DNA from 2 places in the Marinomonas sp. A3A genome. Region 2 is predicted to be linked to the other one. Evidence: riboswitches for the same ligand, from Rfam matches in the RefSeq annotation. Region 2 holds a riboswitch; the other holds the start of a gene.
The links. Region 2 has a riboswitch for thiamine pyrophosphate ahead of thiC (phosphomethylpyrimidine synthase ThiC). Riboswitches for the same ligand answer to the same signal wherever they lie in the genome.
Positions count from the first base shown of each region.

Region 1: it holds a riboswitch for thiamine pyrophosphate, as region 2 does, so the genes downstream of both, thiB (thiamine ABC transporter substrate binding subunit) here and thiC (phosphomethylpyrimidine synthase ThiC) in region 2, are expected to answer to the same signal.

Region 1 is NZ_CP025532.1:3,432,176-3,442,400, reverse strand. Features, by position in the region: gene msbA (lipid A export permease/ATP-binding protein MsbA) at 1-1,481, shown strand, start outside; gene CYL31_RS16110 (3-deoxy-D-manno-octulosonic acid transferase) at 1,484-2,710, shown strand; TPP riboswitch at 2,733-2,852, shown strand; gene thiB (thiamine ABC transporter substrate binding subunit) at 2,933-3,946, shown strand; gene thiP (thiamine/thiamine pyrophosphate ABC transporter permease) at 3,987-5,552, shown strand; gene CYL31_RS16095 (thiamine ABC transporter ATP-binding protein) at 5,539-6,231, shown strand; gene CYL31_RS16090 (DMT family transporter) at 6,338-7,201, shown strand; gene CYL31_RS16085 (DMT family transporter) at 7,198-8,091, opposite strand; gene CYL31_RS16080 (DMT family transporter) at 8,101-8,997, opposite strand; gene CYL31_RS16075 (MipA/OmpV family protein) at 9,042-9,767, opposite strand; gene rpsF (30S ribosomal protein S6) at 10,034-10,225, shown strand, end outside.
Region 2 is NZ_CP025532.1:2,456,527-2,466,751, reverse strand. Features, by position in the region: gene CYL31_RS11475 (SIS domain-containing protein) at 1-84, opposite strand, end outside; gene CYL31_RS11470 (YraN family protein) at 90-473, opposite strand; gene CYL31_RS11465 (penicillin-binding protein activator) at 424-2,199, opposite strand; gene rsmI (16S rRNA (cytidine(1402)-2'-O)-methyltransferase) at 2,313-3,173, shown strand; TPP riboswitch at 3,251-3,355, shown strand; gene thiC (phosphomethylpyrimidine synthase ThiC) at 3,537-5,552, shown strand; gene thiE (thiamine phosphate synthase) at 5,568-7,085, shown strand; gene thiS (sulfur carrier protein ThiS) at 7,082-7,279, shown strand; gene CYL31_RS11440 (thiazole synthase) at 7,281-8,057, shown strand; gene thiH (2-iminoacetate synthase ThiH) at 8,054-9,226, shown strand; gene CYL31_RS11430 (Spy/CpxP family protein refolding chaperone) at 9,437-9,919, shown strand; gene aroA (3-phosphoshikimate 1-carboxyvinyltransferase) at 10,105-10,225, opposite strand, start outside.

The DNA of each region.
Region 1 (10,225 bases), 980 kb from region 2:
CCAATAACGTAGTTTTTGATTTGCGTACCAGCATGTTTAATAAGCTTGTTCTTTTGCCCTCTGGTTATTATCACTCTATTCCTACCGGACGCCTATTAGCTAAGTTGACTTACGATACAGAGCAAGTCATTGGCTCCATCACTCAAGCGATACGTGTTATTTTACGTGAAGGTCTAACTGTTGTTGGTTTGTTTGGTTATATGATCTACATGAACTGGCGACTATCTTTATTATTTTTGGTGGTTGTACCTTTAATTGGTTTGATTGTTTCTTACGCATCAAAGCGGTTTCGCAAATTGAGTACTCGAATTCAGAATGCGATGGGTGGTGTTACTGATGTGGCATCGGAAGCGATTAAAGGCCATGAAGTAGTTAAAATATTTGGTGGTAGCCAATATGAAATAGCACGTTTCCATAAAGCGGCGACAGAAAACCGTCGTTCTCAGTTAAAAATGGAAATGACTAAGTCACTTAATGTGCCGATTGTGCAGTTCATTCTTGCGCTGATGATGGCGACATTAATTTGGTTTGCTTTAAGTCCATCTATTAGTGCTCACATGTCTCCCGGTGACTTTATTGCTTTTATAACAGCTGCAGGTATGTTGGGTAAGCCTATTCGCCAGTTGACTGATGTGAACAGTATTTTGCAAAAAGGCATAGCTGCTTCTTACAGTATTTTTGATTTCTTAGATTTACCTGAAGAAATCGATAAAGGAACGATGTCTGTCACTAGCTTAAAGGGGAATATTGAGTGGGACAATATGTCCTTTAAATACGCTGGTGCTGAAAAACAGACCTTAAAAAATATTAATTTGTCTTTGCCAGCAGGAAAAACCTTAGCCTTAGTGGGGCGTTCTGGAAGCGGTAAATCCACGATAGCGAATTTAATTCCTCGCTTTTACGACATTGATGATGGCTCCTTGAGTATCGATGGTGTTCGTATCAATGATTATAAGTTGACTGAACTGCGTTCTAATATCGCTTTGGTAAACCAGCAAGTTGTGCTTTTTAATGGCACGATCCGCGATAATATTGCCTACGGCTATTTGCGTGATACCAGTGTAGAAGAGGTTATTGAAGCCGCGAAAGCGGCAAATGCGTGGGACTTCATTCAAGAGCTTGATCATGGCTTAGACACTATGGTTGGCGAAAATGGTGTGCTGTTATCTGGTGGTCAGCGTCAACGTATTGCGATAGCGCGAGCTATTTTGAAAAATGCACCGATTTTGATTTTGGATGAAGCAACGTCAGCATTGGATACAGAATCAGAGCGAGCAATTCAGACAGCTCTGGATGGTTTAATGGAAAACCGTACGACCATTGCCATTGCCCATCGATTATCAACCATTGAAAATGCCGATATTATTGCAGTTGTGGATCACGGTGAGATTATTGAAAAAGGCTCGCATCGTGAGTTGTTAGCGATGAATGGTGCTTATGCGCAGCTCCATAATCAGCAATTTAGTGAGATAGCCGATTAATCATGTGGTTGTATCGTTCTTTATTGGTTTTATTGACGCCGGTTATTTTATCGAAAATCCGGCGTTTTAAGAAAACCTACCAGCATTATCGTTCGAAAGAGGCGTTTGGTTTTTGGCCCTCTGTTGAAGCTGATTTATGGATTCATTGTGCGTCTGTAGGTGAGGTGCTTGCTGTGCGTCCATTGGTGCTTCAGTGGCGTGAAAAATACCCTACACATCGCTTATTAATCACCACCATGACTCCCACCGGTGCTGAACAAGTAGTAAAAACCTTCCCATTTGCCGAGCATAGATATTTACCTATGGATTGGCCCTCAAGTGTTAAAAGGGCGCTAAAAAAACTGACTTGCAAGCATTTATTGATTGTTGAGACTGAGCTTTGGCCTAACTTATTGCAACAGGCTAAAAAGTTAGGGCTGCGCATTGAGGTAGTAAATGCACGTTTGAGTGAGCGTTCTTTTCAGCGCTATCAGAAGTTTTCGACTATTTCTAAACCCTTGTTTGCTTTACCTGATTGTTTTTTGGCTCATGCACAAGCAGATGCAGTGCGTTTTGAGGCGTTAGGCGCAAAAAAGGTAATGGTAACTGGAAGTATTAAATTTGATCTTGCCGTGCCGCCAGAGGTGTTTGAAGCTAATTGGCGTAGACAGTTAGGTTCTCGATTTGTCTGGGTGGGTGGAAGTACTCATCAAGGCGAAGATGAAATGCTGTTGCGAGTTCATAAGACACTGTTGCAAAAATACCCTGATGCATTGTTGATACTAGTTCCTCGTCATCCGGAACGCTTTGAAGTAGTAAAAGCCTTAGCGATTAAGTCTTTTGAGCGCGTCGCTCTTCGTACCCAAGCGCCACTTGATCAATGGACTAATTTTGATGTGGTGATTGGCGACTCTATGGGTGAATTAATGAATTACTACCAAGCTTCTGATATGGCTTTCGTGGGTGGTAGCTTGATTAAACGTGGTGGTCATAACCCGATTGAGCCAGCGTTACTTGGTAAGGCTATTTTGGTTGGCCCATACACCTTTAATTTTCAGGATATTACCGAGCAACTTTTGCAGGTGAATGGGGCCATTCGTTGCCAAGACGAATTGCAATTAGAAAAAGTGGTCATGGATCTTGCTGGACAATCATCTCAGCGTTTCCGCCTTGGTCAAACGGCGTTGCGTTTTGCCGAAAAAAATCAAGGTGCTGTCACTAGAGTGCTTGCTGAAATAGACTTCCGTTGATCGACTCTTTACAATAAGCGCACATTATCTCATGGGGTGCTTTAGCATTTAGTAAATGTTAGAGCTGAGAAGCAGATTGTCTGCTAACCCACCGAACCTGATCCAGATCATGCTGGCGTAGGAATCGAGATAGCAAGTTGAACTACCGATATATTTACAGTAGCTCAAATACAATTCTTGCCATTTCCCTGTACGCCGCTCACTTATTTTAGGAGCGACACTTTGAAACCATTTTCGTTAACTTCTCTTTTTTCTGCGGCTGCTGTTAGTTTTGGCGTCATTGTTTCTCCTGTCACATTAGCCATGGATACTCTGAATGTATATACCTATGACGCATTTGCATCCGATTGGGGCCCAGGGCCGAAGATAAAAGCTAATTTCGAAAAAGAGTGCGCCTGCGAAGTGAATTTTGTTGCACTGGATTCTTCGGTTGGTATCTTGTCTCGTGCGCAGCTAGAAGGTAAGTCATCACAAGCAGATGTACTTTTGGGGTTAGATCTGAACTTAATGGAAGCGGCAAAGCAGACAGGCTTATTAGCGAACCATGCTGTTGATACTTCGACTGTTACTATCGATGGCGGTTGGTCAGATAAAACCTTTGTACCATTTGATCAAGGTCACTTTGCTTTTATTTACAACTCTGAAACACTTCAAAATCCACCAAGCAGTTTGAAAGATATAGTAAATAACCAAAACTTGCGTGTTATTTATCAGGATCCTCGCACAAGCACACCTGGACTTGGTTTGTTGTTATGGATGAAGTCAGTTTACGGTGAAAACGCCGCTGATGCATGGGATAGTCTAGCTTCTCATACGGTGACAGTAACGAAAAGTTGGTCTGATGCCTATGGTTTATTCTTGAAAGGTGAAGCGGATGTTGTGTTGAGTTATACCACGTCTCCTGCTTACCATATTGTTGCAGAAGGGGATAATAAGTATAAAGCAGCCACTGCCAGTGAAGGTCTTTATCCACAAATTGAAGTGGCAGCAATGATGAAAGATGCACCTCATCCAGCTTTGGCGAAGCAGTTTATGCAGTTCATTCTGCACCCTGGTTTCCAGTCAACGGTTGCAACGGGCAACTGGATGCTGCCAGTAGTCAAGCTAGATGAGAAATTACCAGCGGCGTTTGATAGCGCTTTAGAGCCAACAAAGAGTCTCGTCTTGCCTGCAAAAGATGTGGCGCAACATCGTAAAGCTTGGATTGATGAGTGGTTAAATGCCACGACTCGATAATAGGCGTTAAGTGCTTTCTTTTCGAACAGTAAAGAGATTGTTGCCGGCACTATTGGGTGTCGTTTTTTTCCTATTAATGGGGGCTGCCAGCTTGGCGGCTCTTTTGCGTTATAGCGAATTGCATTCTTGGCTTGGCTACCTGCAACAACCTTACCTTTGGCGGGTTGTTCGTTTTTCCTTATGGCAAGCGCTACTAAGCAGCGGTATTAGTTTGCTGATTGCTATTCCTGTTGCTTCTTGTCTTATACATCGACAGTTTTATGGGCGATCGGCTTTGCTGCAATTATTTTCGGTTTCTATGGTGGTGCCGACCATTGTGGCGATTTTAGGCTTGGTGGTTGTCTATGGCCGAACTGGATGGTTGAGCCAGTTATTTGGGGTGCAAGTTCCCTTGTATGGTTTGGTAGGGATTTTATTGGCTCATGTGTTTTTTAATATGCCATTGGCGGTGCGTCTTTTGCTGCAAGGTTATGACTTGATTCCTTCAGGGCAGTGGCGTCAGGCTTCGCAGCTTGGGTTTTCTCGTTGGGCAGCTTTTCGTTGGATTGAATGGCACTATATGAAAAAGGTTTTGCCCGGAGCCTTTGTGTTGATCTTTATGTTGTGTTTTTCGAGTTTTGCTGTGGTGTTGAGTTTAGGTGGTGGACCAAAGTTTAGCACCTTGGAAGTGGCTATTTATCAGGCGCTTAGGTTTGACTTCGATCTTGATAAAGCCAGCTTTTTAGCGCTGTTACAGGTGTCAATATGCACTTTATTTGCGGTCATTGTGTATCGTATTGCACCGGTTAATCGGCAAGATGTGAGTTTGTTAGCGGTAAAAAGCTACATAATCAAAGACTCATTCTGGGCTAAATCGGCAGATTTTTTGGCCTTACTTTTTGCGTTTGTATTGGTCATTCCGCCTTTTTTAGCGATTTTTGATCCGATTTTTTCGCCAGTTTTTTTAAATACATTACAGTCTGTTGCTCTATGGAGTGCAGTGTTGGTTTCATTGAAAATTGCGGTTCCTGCAGCGCTGGTGAGTTTGCTGCTTGGTGTCAGTTTCGGTGTGTTGGCGCGGTTCTGTATGGCACGTCAGTATTTTGCTTTTTTACCAAGTAAAATCGAGCATCTGGGAAATATGATTTTAATGGTGCCAGGTTTGGTGATTGCCACAGGTTTGTTTTTGACTTTACGTGATTTTGGCTGGGGGCTGCGGTCGAGTTATTGGATTGTGGTGTGGGTCAATGCGGTTATGGCGCTACCTTTTGTGCTGAGAGCTTTGATGCCTGTAATGTATCAACAAGAGCGGCGTTTTCGAAATATTTATCTAAGTTTAGGTATTCAGTCTTGGGCTCGATGGTGTCTGGAGTGGCCGTTGATAAGATCAAGTGTAGCGCAAGCTTTTGGGTATGCTCTTTTGCTTTCTTTGGGGGATATGGGCGTGATTGCGTTATTTGGTAGTCAGGGCTTGGTGTCTTTACCCTTGTATTTGTTTCAATTGATTGGCTCTTATCAGCTGGAAGAGGGCGCCTGTGTTGCTGTGGTATTAATCTCTCTGTGCTTGATCTTGTTTTATTGTTCGTCTCGCTTTATTGGTGGAGTAATGGTTCGTGTTAAAAATTGACCTTCAATATGATTGGGAGAGCTTTCATGCGAATTATTGCGTGGATATTTCCCCTGGTGTCACCACATTGCTTGGTGGCAGTGGCGAAGGAAAAAGTACACTTTTACATTTGTTGGGTGGTTTTCTGGCTGGCCGTGGTGAGCTTTCTTTCAACGAAGAGTCTCTGCTTTCTTTGCCTGCTTACGAAAGACCCATTTCGACCTTATTTCAAAGTGACAACTTATTCCCGCAATTAACGGTTTGGCAAAATGTTGCCATTGGATTATCTCCTTCTCTCTCTTTGAATAGTGAGCAAAAAGCAAAAATTCAATGGGCGCTTGAAAAAACGCAACTTGTTGATAAAAAAGACCGCTATCCACAGGCTTTGTCTGGGGGACAAGCACAACGTGTCGCCATTGCACGGGCATTGGTACGAAAAAAGCCGATCCTATTACTTGATGAGCCATTTAGTGCTTTGGATCCTGCTTTACGGGAAGAAATGCTCTACTTGGTTAATGAAGTCACCTTAGAATTAGGCTTAACCACACTATTGGTATCGCATTTGCCACAAGAAGCGAGCTTGGTGGGTGGGCGTGTTATTTTGATTGAGCAGGGGGGTATTACGGCTCATGAACCTGTGTCTGTCTTATCTCAAATCGAACCTCATCCGCTTTTTTCTCGTTATCTTGGTGTGGTTTAGCCTAGTGCGGGAAAGTCTAGTGCTGAAAAGCTAATCGCTCGACAATGTCGCTTGATTGGGTTAAATATTCTTTCTGTTTTTATTCATATAAAAGAGTGACCTTGCATTGGATGATCATGAGTTAGTGAAGAAAGGCATTTTGATGACAATCGCTTATGCGTTTGTTATGTCGCTCACCGCATTGGCAGCCAAGCAGGCTCAAACCATGATCGCAGTATCAACCTTGGTTTTCTGGCAGAGCTTATTTTGCGCCTTAATACTCCTGCCTCAAATGCGAGGGCGTTGGCAAAAACGGCCGCTTTTAATATGGAAAATTCATTTTTTGCGCAGCTTTGGTGGCTTCATTGGTTTTCTTTTTTATTACTGGTCGTTGAATCATATTCCTTTGGTGGAGGCGTCTTTGCTTCGAACTTGCGCGCCATTGTGTGTTCCTTTTATCGTATTAATACTGCATAAAATCAGGATTCCAAGGGCGCGTTGGTTGCCGCTTATAATTGGTTTTATTGGCGTGGCATTTGTTATTCACCCTACGCCTGATCATTTGAATCCTTGGCATATTGTTGGCTTTATTTCCGCTATTGGCTTGGCCTTGTCTATGGTGACGACACGTATGCTTTCTCAGCAAGTATCTGGGCAAGAAACTTTATTTGTATACTTTTTCGTGTCGACAGTATTGTCTCTGCCGTTGATGCTGCTGCAGGGGGACTCTTTGATTTTGCCTGTTGCGGTATGGCCGCTGGTGGCTGTGGTCACTGTCACTTTATATGTCGGTATGTATCTTTATAATTTGGCTTATACCTATGCGCCAGCCAGTATTGTTTCACCGATTAGTTATGTTGGTGTTGTGTTTAGTGGATTCTGGGGGTGGGTAGTTTGGGGGCATGTTCCTGATATTTACGCCATTCTTGGAATGCTGTTTATTTTTTCAAGCATTGTGATCAGTACTCGAATGGCGCGAAATAGAGGTTAGGCCGGTTGCTGCTTTTTTTTGTCTAATATAGTCGCAACAAATATGCCTGAAAAAATCAGAGCTATTCCGGCGTAATGAAAGCTAAGTAATTGCTCACCTAAGAAAATAACCGATAGACCAATGCTGAATACTGGTAGTAGGTGTATGAAGTGTCCAGCGGTGGCTGCGCCTAGTTTTTGTACGCCAGTATTCCAGCATAAAAAAGCCCCAATCGAAGCAAATAATCCCATATAGACGATGGCTCCCCAGTTACTTGCTGTGAAGTCAGCTAGTTGGCTGTGTCCAAATAGTAAAAATAGAGGTGCTTGAATCAAGGTCCCTATAATTGCAGTGCAGGCAAAGAAACCGATCAAAGACATTTCTTTGGGGCGCTTTACGATGAGTACTGAATAAATAGCCCAGCTTATAGCTGCGGTAATAATCCATAAGTCGCCTTGTGAAAAACTGAGATGTAAAAAAGTATCTAAACTGCCCCGACTAACAATGGTTATGGCGCCGATGGTCGAAATAAGTATTCCGGTATTTTGTAACCAAGAGGTTTTGTTTCCCAGCAGTAGGCGAGCTGTAATGAGTATCATCACAGGCATAATCGAATTAAGTAATACTGCATTGGTGACGGTTGTGGTGCTCAGTCCTATGTAAAGGAAAAGGTTGTAATTACAAATACCAAGCCAGCCGAAAAGAACAAGTAAAGGCCAGTTTTTGGCGATAATGCTTCGTTCTCGCCAAAGCTTCTTATAAGCAAAAGGCAAAATGATTAGGCAGGCAAGGCTCCAGCGTAAGAAAGAGATTGAAAAAGGGTCAATTCCATTGGAAACGGTCAATCGTCCTAAAATGTAGTTGCCTGACCAGAAAAAAATAGGCAGTAATAGGTAGATGAATGCTGGCATGTATTGTCCTTATTGTTTTTTTCTTTTTGCCCAGTTTTGAATAAATAAACCAACTAAAATACAAGCTAAACCAATGAGTGTGGAACCTAATATAGGCTCACCAGTAAATTGTGAAAGCCAAATAATAGATAGTAATGGCGATAGAAATATTAAGTTCGCGACTTGGCTAGCGTTAGTCGTTAGTTTTAAGGCTCTATTCCACAATACAAAACTTAGCCCCATTTCAAATAAACCAATATAAATTGCGCCCCACAGCCCTTTATTGTCCCAATGGCTTAGTTCACCTGTGACGCCTGCAAATATAGTGATTAAAGGTAGTGCAAAGGCAAAATTAAGCGTTAGGCCGATTAAACTGGGGCGTTTGTCTTTTGTGTTCAATAACCAATAAAGAGCCCAAATGATAGTGCTTAGAAGGGCGAAGGCAACACCTGTGACGTTTGAAAACTCCAGTGATGCTATTTGGCCGCGAGTAGATATATAGAGTACTCCAAAATAGCAGGCAGCGGCGGCGATATAGTCCGCGCTTTTTAGTCGTTGTTTGAGTATTGGAACCGCTATAAAACTAAGCATAATTGCCCAAGTGTAATTTATTGCTTGGGCTTCTTGTGCTGGAAGTGTGTTGTAGGCTTGCAGTAATATTAGGTAATAAAGAAATGGATTGATCGCGCCAAAAAATAAAGACGATTTCCATGATTGTTTGGCAAAGCCAATGAGTTTTTTTGCTTCACCTTTAAATACGATTAAAGTTGTTAAAAATATTAATGAGACGATATTAGCAACAAGCAGTAATTGTGTTGGTGAGAAATGCTTAAGTGATATAGAAAATGCTGTGGCGACAGTCGACCAAAGTAGTACGGCCCCAAGTCCAAATAGCATGGCTTGGGTGTTATTGGAGCATTTATCCATAATTTCTTATTCCGAAAGCGCTCGGTTGTCTGTTAGGTGATATTTTAAAATGAAAAGATAACACCGGCTAAGACAGACGTGATTGTATTGTCTTCTACAATAGGGCTTTTTAAAATTTCACTATCAAACCTAGTGTGATTAATGCCTAGCATCAGATTTACACTTTCTGAAAGTGGGTAAATACCTCTTATTCCATATCTGATTTGAGCAATTGCACCTGAATCGTAGGCAGTAATAGTACCACCGGTGTTTGCAGATTCGCTTCGAGAAACACCGAACAAGTGATTGCTCATTTTGCTGTCCATATAGCGATAAGATATGGATGGTATGACTTTCCATGCGCCAACAGGAAGCGGATACCCTAAAGCGATTTGTGCATAGTAGCCGTCATGTTCACCGCTAATATCTTGTGCCAATTTTGTTGATAGAGGGCCAATTTTATAGCTCGCAAAAGCCATAATGCTGTCATCTCTGTCATCAAGTTGTTGAATGTTTATATCATCCGAATCGTCAGGGTCAAAGTTTGAGCTTTCGTAAGATAAGCCGACGGAAAAGTTTTGAGGTGATTGTTTTGGTAAAAAGCGATAACCAACTTCAGGTAATTGAAGGAAAAAGTTTTCTCCTTCATAACCTATGTTGGGCAGGAATTTAGCTTGGTTATCTGTTTCTTTGTATACAGATTCTGATACAGCGCCAATGACGCCTATGCTACCGTCAGCTTGAGCGACAAATGGGGAAAACAATAGTAATGCCAAGAATGCTTTTTTCATGATGTCCGTATCCGTGAGGTCGAGTGAATTATGAATAGACTGATTCTATTGCCTTTAGCTGGATCTGTAAAACTGCCAACAGAAAATAGGCTGTATTCTTACTTGTTTAGGATAAGTGAGGTTAGGTTGGCATTACTTTGGTTGATTTCGTTTACTTATTGCCCACTAGTGCATATAATACGCGTCCCTGTAAATCAATACTCCTTGTCTCACAGCTTTTTTAACAGGGGGAGCGTGGAGACTAAGAACCCATAAGGAGAGCTTAAATGCGTCATTATGAAATCGTCTTTCTGGTTCACCCAGATCAAAGCGAGCAAGTACCAGCAATGGTCGAGCGTTACACTAACCTAATCACTGAAGATGGTGGTCAAGTTCACCGTCTAGAAGATTGGGGTCGTCGTCAACTAGCTTACCCAATTAACAAAATTCACAAAGCACACTATGTTCTTATGAACATT
Region 2 (10,225 bases):
ATAAGGCGGTAAACTTTCCAGAGCTTGTTGTTGTGCTTCAAAACTCTGGGCAAATTGTGTGTAGATTGCTTCTTGAAAATCCATAGTGATTAAAATACTGCTTTAAGCCAAGTTAAATGTTGTGTGTCTATTTTTTCGTCAAATAGTATCGCATCGAAGCGACTTGCATTGTTTACTTTATTATTCTTTTGTAGCCATAAAGCCGCGCTGTTGCGTACTTTCTTAAGCTTAGATTGTCCAAGGCTTTCAGCGGCACTTCCATGGGCGCTGTTTGCTCTGAAGCGAACCTCTACAAAAACATAGGTGTTTTGATCTAAAAAAATTAAATCAATTTCCCCGATACGGCAGAAAAAGTTTCTTTCTACAAACCGAAGCCCTTGCTTTAGGAGAAAGGCTTCGGCTGCTTGTTCTGCTTTCTCGCCGTTATTTTTCGGTACTTTCCTTTTGTTCAAAAAACTGATGGCTGGTCGCATATACCAAATTTCCTTTTCGGTAAGTCATGATCTCTGGTCTTTTATGAAATATGCCATTTTCATCCATGGTGATAATGCCAGTATTTGCAGAAATTTTGGTGCTAGGAAGTAAGGTGAATAGTTGGTATTTGTTTGCTAGTAAATACGAATCAGCGCCTAGGGCTTGTAGTCTGCGCAAAATATTTGAGCTTTGATTTTTAGGCAAAGCATCTAGCGACGTGTTGTTTGGTGTAAGGGCAGGGACTTCAGTGAACAGTATGCGCTCAATGTCTTCAGGCTTGGTTGATCTTTCTGGTGCGCTATCGTTCAGCGTGCTGCTGGCCAGCATAGGTATCTTGTCGGCAAAATAGAAATCTAGCAGAGGTCTGATTTGTTTAGCATCATTAAGCTTGCCAATGTAATAGACATAATCTAGGTCTTCGCGAGATCTTGCAATGCTATCTACACTTGTACCTATCCATTTTTCAACGGATCTTTTACGGGCATAACTTTCATTAATCAGTAGCAATTTCTGAATCGCATCCTGTCTGCCTTTTGGTGTGTTGGCATAAGACTGATTGGAAGTAATTGTGACATTTTCTTTCGCAGCTGCAGCGCGGAATTCATCGCTCTGTTTTAGTGCCCACGTGTCTTGCGTACTTAGGATTGCGGCTTTTGTTGCGCCTTCTTGTTTCGCGAAGGTGATTAGCTCATGTATCTCGTCTTCAGCACTTAAAGAGAAGTGGTAAAGATTTTTTGGATGTTGATTAACATCAAGCTGGTTTAGCGCGATCACAGGGTAAGGAAGATCTAAGTGGCTAACTTGAGCAACATTGTTTTTTTGCAATGGCCCAATAATAACATCCGGTTGCTGTTCATTGGCGGCGGCAATTGCTTCATTAATGCTTGGGTAATCGTCTATGTTGACGATACTAACTTGTGGTCTTGCTTCTTTCTGGTTGTAAAAAGAAGCAAAAAAACCATCTACAATAGCTTGAGATGCACGTTCTAATCTACCGCTCATTGGCAGCATCAAGACAATTTTTTTCGGTGCCATCTGTTCAACGGATGACATGACTTTGAAGTCTTGTGGCGGTGAAATTGCAGCTGGGTGATTTGGGTTTTCAGCTTGCCAGTTTTTGAACATAGTTAATTGTTGTTCGATAGAAAGAGATTGGTCTCTTAATATATTACTGATAGTTAACCAGCCATTAAGCAAAGGCTTCTGCTGCTGGTATAATTCATCAATTTCATTCTGTGTTAAATTCTGGATAGCCATCCATAGTTTTGCTTGATTACCTTCGCCTTCGTTAAGTGGAAGGTTATAAGTCAAATCCATTCGCAGATTCACGACTTCTAGCCAATTGCCAAAATACTCAAGAATAGACGCTTTTGTTTCTTTCCATCTATTCTGGTTGTCTGGATGGTTTGCTGCTGGCAACTTGTTGGCTTGCTCCAAGTAGCTCAAAGCATCGGTAGAATTATCTAAGTTTGATGCTGCTAAAGCGGCGAGTAAGTAAGCTTCAAATTGAATAGAAGAAGAGGTAATCAGTACCTTGTTCTCTAGTACGTCAACAGTTTGTTGGAACTCGCCTTGCTCATAGAAGTTTTTTGCTGCGTTATAAGCATCGGCTAGCTCCTTTGAAACATCAGATGCTTTCTTTGGATGATAAATGCTAGGTGGCAGAGTTCTTTCCAATGCACCGTTATTGTTGGCGTTCTGAAGTCTGTTTTGAGACTGATCCATATTTAAATTCATGGAATTACAGGCGCTTAGCAGAAAAGTGCAAAGAGTTAATGATATGATGCGGTAATTAATTAGGCTCATAAGCTTATAAAATGACAAATAAAAGAGGCAACATGGTACCACATAGTTCTGATGATGCGAGAGGGTCGCTGTACATAGTTGCTACTCCAATTGGCAATCTAGACGATTTTAGTAAGAGAGCGGAGCAAACTTTACGTGATGTAGATTATATCGCTGCTGAAGACACTCGACACACTCGACGGTTACTCAATCATTTTGCGATTGAAGCGAAGCTATTTTCCATTCATGACCACAATGAGAAAGACAAAGCTGACTATGTAGCTAGCTTATTGGACGAAGGCAAAAATGTCGCTTTGGTATCTGATGCAGGAACCCCACTTATTTCCGATCCTGGTTATCATGTTGTCCATGCATTACGCGAAAAAGGTCATAAGGTTGTACCAATTCCAGGTGCTTGTGCTTTGGTTGCAGCTTTGTGTGCTTCCGGCTTGCCAACGGATCAGTTCTTTTTTGCGGGTTTTGTGCCAGCCAAATCCAAAGGGCGTTGTGACTTATTTGAATCTTGGAAGAAGCAAGCTGGTACTGTGATTTTTTACGAATCCACTCACCGTGTTTATGACTCCATTGCTGATGTGCAAAAAGTCTACGGTGACGATGCTCAGCTTGTATTAGCTCGCGAAGTAACGAAAACCTTTGAAACTTTTTTATCTGGTACAGCAACTGAAATTCTTGCCAAGTTCGATGCAGATGCTAACCAAATGCGCGGTGAGTTTGTTGTTATGCTGAGTTTTACGCAAGAAAGCGGTAACGAAGCTGAATTAGAAGCGAAGCGTATACTTACGATTTTGTTGGAAGATTTACCGGTTAAACAAGCAGCCGCTATGGCAGCAAAATTAACAGGTGAGAAGAAAAACTACCTCTATAAAATGGCATTGGAAATGCAGGGCGAATAGATTTTCGCCTCTTGCCTTTGGTAAACATCCATAGAAAAGGTGGGTGTTTACATTCCGATAAGACTGAGTATACTCAGCTCTACTTGTCGGAGTGCCATTTGGCTGAGATCGCATAATTAAGTGCGGGATCCGCAGAACCTGATCGGGCTAATACCCGCGTAGGAAACAAGAAAGTCTCCATTTTTCTTTTCTGCATCGAATGAACTCCTGATTTTTATGGAATCGATGCAGTCATATCATCTAAAGCATCCTTTCTAATAAAATTCAGGGTTCACGTTTTGCAATTAACGCCAGTAGTGCGTTTGCCTGTGAAACAGCACCCCAGACAAGCAATTCTCCATTTTTATAATAAGGGAAGTGCTCATGTCGACTATCAATGAATCCAATCAACAAGCAAAAAAACCTAACAAACAATCTCGTGAAGAATCACGTCAAGCGGCAAAGTCTTTTATTGAGTCATTGCAAGCCAAACCTTTCCCAGCGTCTGAACGCATATATTTAACGGGTTCAGATGATACGATTCGCGTACCAATGCGCAAAATCAATTTGACTGATACACCGATTGGTTCTGATCCGGACAACCTGACTTTTGAACCCAATGAAGCGATTTACATTTACGATTGTTCCGGTCCTTATGCCGATCCGCACGAAAACATTGATGTGTATCGCGGCTTGGCACCAATGCGTGCGCCTTGGATTGAAAAGCGTGATGATACAGAAACATTGCCAAGTGTGTCGTCAGAATTTGCTCTGTCACGTCTAGAAAACTCTGCACTAGATGACCTGCGCTTTAAAGAGCTACCTAAAGTACGCAAAGCTCGTCAAGGCAAGTGCGTGACGCAAATGCATTACGCTCGTCAAGGCATCGTCACGCCAGAAATGGAATACATCGCACTGCGTGAAAATCAAAATATCGACGCCATCAAGAGTGAGTTGTTATTAAAACAACATCCTGGGCAAAGTTTTGGGGCTAATCTGCAAACGCGTATTACGCCAGAGTTTGTTCGTGACGAAGTGGCAAGAGGACGCGCCATCATTCCAAACAACATCAATCATCCAGAATCTGAACCGATGATCATCGGTCGTAACTTCTTGGTGAAAGTAAACGCCAATATCGGTAATTCAGCGGTGACGTCTTCTATTGAAGAAGAAGTGGAGAAATTGGTTTGGTCGACGCGCTGGGGCGCAGATACGGTAATGGATTTGTCGACGGGTAAAAACATTCATGAAACTCGTGAATGGATTTTACGAAACTCGCCAGTGCCAATTGGCACAGTGCCGATTTATCAGGCCTTAGAAAAGGTCGATGGTGTGGCGGAAGATCTTAACTGGGAAGTTTTCCGCGATACCTTGATCGAGCAAGCGGAACAGGGCGTAGATTACTTCACCATTCATGCTGGTGTTTTGCTGCGCTATGTACCAATGACGGCGAAACGTCTTACTGGCATCGTGTCACGCGGTGGTTCCATCATGGCAAAATGGTGTTTGGCGCACCACAAAGAAAGCTTCTTGTACGAGCGCTTCCGCGAGATTTGTGAGTTGTGTGCGCAATACGATGTGGCTTTGTCGCTTGGTGATGGATTGCGTCCTGGTTCTATCATGGATGCCAATGATGAAGCGCAAATGTCGGAGCTGCGCACCTTAGGTGAATTGACGAAAATCGCTTGGGAATACGATGTGCAAGTGATGATCGAAGGTCCTGGTCATGTGCCAATGCAGCTGATCGAAGAGAATATGACCGAACAGTTGAAGCATTGTCATGAGGCACCGTTTTACACCTTAGGGCCATTAACACAAGACATCGCACCTGGTTACGATCACATTACGTCTGGCATTGGTGCGGCACAAATTGGTTGGTACGGCTGTGCCATGTTGTGTTACGTGACACCAAAAGAACACCTTGGTTTGCCTAACAAGGAAGACGTTAAGCAGGGATTAATCACTTATAAAATTGCGGCCCATGCGGCGGATTTGGCAAAAGGCCATCCGGGTGCACAAATTCGTGACAACGCCTTATCGAAAGCGCGTTTTGAGTTTCGCTGGGAAGATCAGTTTAACTTGTCCTTAGACCCTGAAACCGCTCGTTCTTATCATGATGAAACCTTGCCACAAGCTTCCGGCAAAGTGGCGCATTTCTGCTCTATGTGTGGGCCAAAATTCTGCTCGATGAAAATCACCCAAGAAGTGCGTGACTATGCCAAAGGGCTTGAAGAGGCCCAAGCCATTGATGTGAGTGCTTTAGAAGCAAGTGATGCGGAAGCAGGTATGCAGCAAATGTCTGAGCAATTTCGTGAACTAGGCAGTGATGTCTACTTAACCACGGATAAGTTAACCACAGACAAGCACACCTCAGATAAATCAAAAGAAAAATCGCTGTAAGTAAAAGGAGGATTTATGATTATAAAGCCTCCTGTTGTCTGGTGCGTGGGTGGATCGGATTCTTCTGCCCACGCTGGACTTCAAGCGGATTTGCGCACAGGGCAAGATTTAAACTGCCACGTACAAACCATTGTTACTTGCATCACGGCGCAAAACTCGAAAGAAGTACGCTTAGTCGAACCTGTATCTTTGGGCATGTTAAATGAGCAATGGCAAACCTTGCTCGATGACGTGCCGCCAGATGCTATTAAAGTGAGTTTGCTTCCTTCTATCGAGATAGTGAAAGCGTGCTCGATTTGGTTAAAGCGTATCAAAACGAACGCACCCAATGTGATGGTCGTCTTTGACCCTGTTATGGCAGCGAGCAGCGAATCTGGAAATCAATTGCAGCAGACCGATGCGGGTGCGAGTTTGCTGGATTATATCTTGCCGTACGTAGATGTGATTACACCAAATCTAATGGAGTTTGCGTCTTTGACAGGCTTGTCAGCTGAGCTTGCCATTGAGGAATTACGGGCGCAAATGGCGCCGTACTTTGGTGCTTCTGATAGCCGTTGGTTGCTTAAAGGCGGCCATTGCAGTCATTTAGAGGGGGTAACGGACTGGTTGCTAGATAGTGATTCTATCGTTGGTTTCGCATACGAAAGGCTTTCTGCCCACAATACGCGTGGCACAGGTTGTACCTTGTCGACGGCGCTCGCCAGCTTTATTGCTCATGGCTACGATCTTTTAGATGCTACAACCATGGCGAAAGCCTACATCACGGGCGCATTAAAAAGCGGTGTGCAAATTGGTGAAGGGGCAGGGCCATTGGGTCGACCTGGCTGGCCGTTACAGATTGAAAACCTGCCGACAATTGTTACGCCGAACGAACTAAAAATATCGATGAACCAGCCTTTCACCAAGATGGATCTTGATAAAATGGGCTTGTACCCTGTGGTGGATTCGGTTGCTTGGTTAGAATTAGTCCTAAAGCAAGGCGTGAAACTCGCCCAGCTGCGAATCAAAGACCCTGACGATTCAGATCTAGAAAGCAAAATCCAACAGGCGATTGTCTTAGGAAAAGAATACGACGCTCAAGTCTTTATCAATGACTATTGGCAGCAGGCCATCGTTTTTGGTGCTTATGGTGTTCATCTCGGTCAAGAAGATTTAGATGTGGCGGATTTAGCGCAAATCCAAGCGGCTGGCTTGCGACTTGGCATCAGTACCCATGGTTACTATGAAATTGCTCGGGCTCAATCAATTCAACCCAGCTATATCGCTTTGGGTCATATTTTTCCAACACAGACGAAAGACATGCCATCTCAACCGCAAGGTTTAACGCGTCTCGCTCATTATGCCACGCTATTAAAAGGTACCTTTCCCACTGTGGCGATTGGCGGCATCAATGCGGAACGCTTGCCTGCTGTTGCTCAAACGGGGGTTGATAGTGTTGCTTTGGTGACAGCTATTACTAAAGCGGTTGAACCTGAAGAAGCAACTCGATCACTTATTCGTTTGCTTAAAGAAAATATAGGGGGCAGGCAATGAAGATTGTGTTGAACGATGCGCTTTATGAATTTGCTGGAGAAACGCTTAAAGACTTGCTGACTCAGTTAGACAAAAGTGAGCAAGGCATCGCTATTGCAATTAATCAGCAAGTGGTGCCAAAGAGCTTGTGGCGTAGTACTGAGTTGAATGAGCTTAGTCAGGTGTTTATTTTTGAATCTATTGCTGGGGGCTAGCATGTCATCTTTATTTATAGCAGGGCACGAATTTCATTCTCGATTGTTTACTGGCACAGGCAAATACGCCAGTGCGGACGCCATGATGGCATCTTTGGCTGCTAGTGGCAGTGAGCTGGTGACCTTGTCCTTGCGCCGTATGGATCTAAAAAATCAAACTGACAATATTCTTCTACCCTTGCAACAGCATGGCATGAAATTATTGCCGAATACCTCTGGTGCTCGTACCGCAAAAGAAGCTGTATTTGCCGCCGAACTTGCTCGTGAAGCATTGGAGACCAACTGGGTGAAGTTAGAGATTCATCCCGATCCGCGTTACTTGATGCCAGATGGTATGGAAACCTTGTTGGCCGCGGAAGAATTGATCAAAAAAGGCTTTGTGGTGATGCCTTATGTTCATGCCGACCCCGTGCTTTGCAAACGCTTAGAAGAAGTGGGTTGTCAGTGTGTAATGCCGCTGGGTTCGCCCATTGGTTCCAATATGGGCTTGGCGAGTCGTCCGTTTTTGGAAATTATCATTGAGCAAAGCACGGTACCTGTGATTATTGATGCAGGCATTGGTGCACCGTCGGATGCAGCACTCGCGATGGAAATCGGTGCTGATGCCGTGTTGGTGAATACCGCCATGGCCGTTGCGAAGCAGCCCGCACAAATGGGTAAAGCCTTTCGGCTCGCGGTGGAGGCAGGGCGAATGGCGTATGAATCTGGTTTGGGGGAGCGGCGCGTACAAGCGCAAGCAACGAGCCCGTTGACAGATTTCCTCGGGGCATTGTCATGATGGACGGAGCCAGCCATAACATTCGCCTGTTAGAACAAAGCTCAGCTATAGAAGGTCAGTTTAGCCATTTTGTTGAAAACACAGATTGGCAAGCAGTGACGCAATGCCATCAAGAAAAAACCGAACAAGATGTTTTGCGAGCCTTGAATAAGAGCAAACTCGACGTGGAGGATTTTACGGCCTTGATTTCGCCTGCAGCAGAGCCTTATTTGTTAGAAATGGTAGCGAAAAGCGAACGGCTTACTTTGCAGCGCTTTGGTAATACTTTGAGTTTATTTGCGCCCTTGTACTTATCTAACACTTGTGCAAACGAATGCACTTATTGTGGCTTTTCTATGAGTAATGCTATTAAGCGTCTTACCTTAAATGAAATTCAGGTGGGAAAAGAAGTCGCAGCGATAAAGAGTAAAGGCTTTGATCATATTCTCTTGGTAACGGGGGAAACCAATAAAGTTTCCATGCCGTACTTTGAACGCATGATTCCTTTGATCAAGCCGCATTTCAGCCAGCTCTCCATGGAGGTTCAGCCATTAGATGCTAACGAATACAAACAGCTACAGGGTATCGGTCTGGATGGCGTGTTGGTTTATCAAGAAACTTATCGTCGTAAGACCTATCTTGAGCATCATTTAAGGGGCAATAAATCCAACTTTAATTATCGTTTGGATGCTCCAGATAGAATCGGACAGGCTGGCATTCATAAAATTGGTTTAGGCGTGTTACTCGGGCTGGAGGACTGGCGTACGGATTCCGTGATGATGGCGCATCATCTGCGACACTTGCAAAAGCGTTATTGGCGAAGTCGTTTTAGTGTGGCGTTTCCGCGTATTCGTCCTTGTGAAGGTGGTATTGTTCCTAAGTCGGTGATTTCGGATCGGCAGTTAGTACAGCTTATTGCTGCGTGGCGTTTGTTTGATCGAGATTTAGAAATGAGTCTGTCTACTCGTGAATCGCCTGAGTTTCGTCAACATGCCGTGCGTATGGGGTTTACCACCATGAGTGCGGAATCAAAAACTCAGCCTGGTGGTTATGCGGACGATTCGCAAGAGGCTCTGGAACAATTTGAGATCAGTGACGAGCGACCTGTGGCTGAAATTATGGCGATGATTCGTGAGCAAGGGCGCGAAGTGGTTTGGAAAGATTGGGATCCGGCGCTTTCACATACCTAAAACGTGGATGGAGCGTAAAGCCATTCACCACCATTCCTAAGAATATGTTCATACTTACTCGGTTAACAGGGAAAATTCGTGAATGCGCATTTTCCCTTACGCTCTCATGACAAGTTGTGCATCTCGATTCACTCTCTTTGACACTGTTTGACAAATAAATAGACATAATAGATTTCATCCAAACAGGAAACAGAGCTTAAGGAGCCAACTATGTTTAATCGTAAAAAAGCAGGAATGATGGGCGTTATCGGTTTGAGTGCAGCGATTATAACCGGTGTAGCAGTGAGTGCTTTTGCAGAAACAGGATCACCTAAAGGTGAGGCTGTACAAGGCCAAGCGACTCAAGAAGCTCCAATGAATGCCGTCCCAACGCATGAGCAACTAGCAAGCCGTATAGCTCAACAGCTTGGCTTGGATGAGAAAACACAATCGAAAGTGTCTGATCTTTTTGAAAAAGATGGTAAGGCGATTCGTAAAATTCAAGAGCAGTTACAAACAACTCAAATGGAGTTAAGTAGCTTGTCACCGAGTTCAAAAGATTACATGGACAAAGTTGATGATCTTGCAGAAAAAAGCGGTGAGCTAACCGAAGATCTTACCGTTGCCTATGCAAAAAACCGAGCAGGCTTGTATGCCTTGTTAACTCCGCAACAGATTAAAAAGCTGGAAACGCCAGCACAACCGCAGTCTTAATTTTTCAGTAAATCTTTTCCCTTTTTACTGAGATCTATTACTGATAATCCCCTTTATTAGTAATCCTGTACTGAGAGCCTTGCCCCAGCCGTCAAAAAGCTGGGGATTTTTTTTGTTTGAAAAACAATTTATTAGAAGGCGATTTAGCTTAAAGGGATTTGATCCCTTTAAGCTGGTTATATCAGTTAACTCGCTATAGAGTTAAACAGTTCAAAATACGTCGGGAAGGTTTTTGATGTGCAACCTGGATCGTTGATGGTGACTGGTGTGTCTGAGAAGGCAACGAGTGAGAAGCACATTGCGATG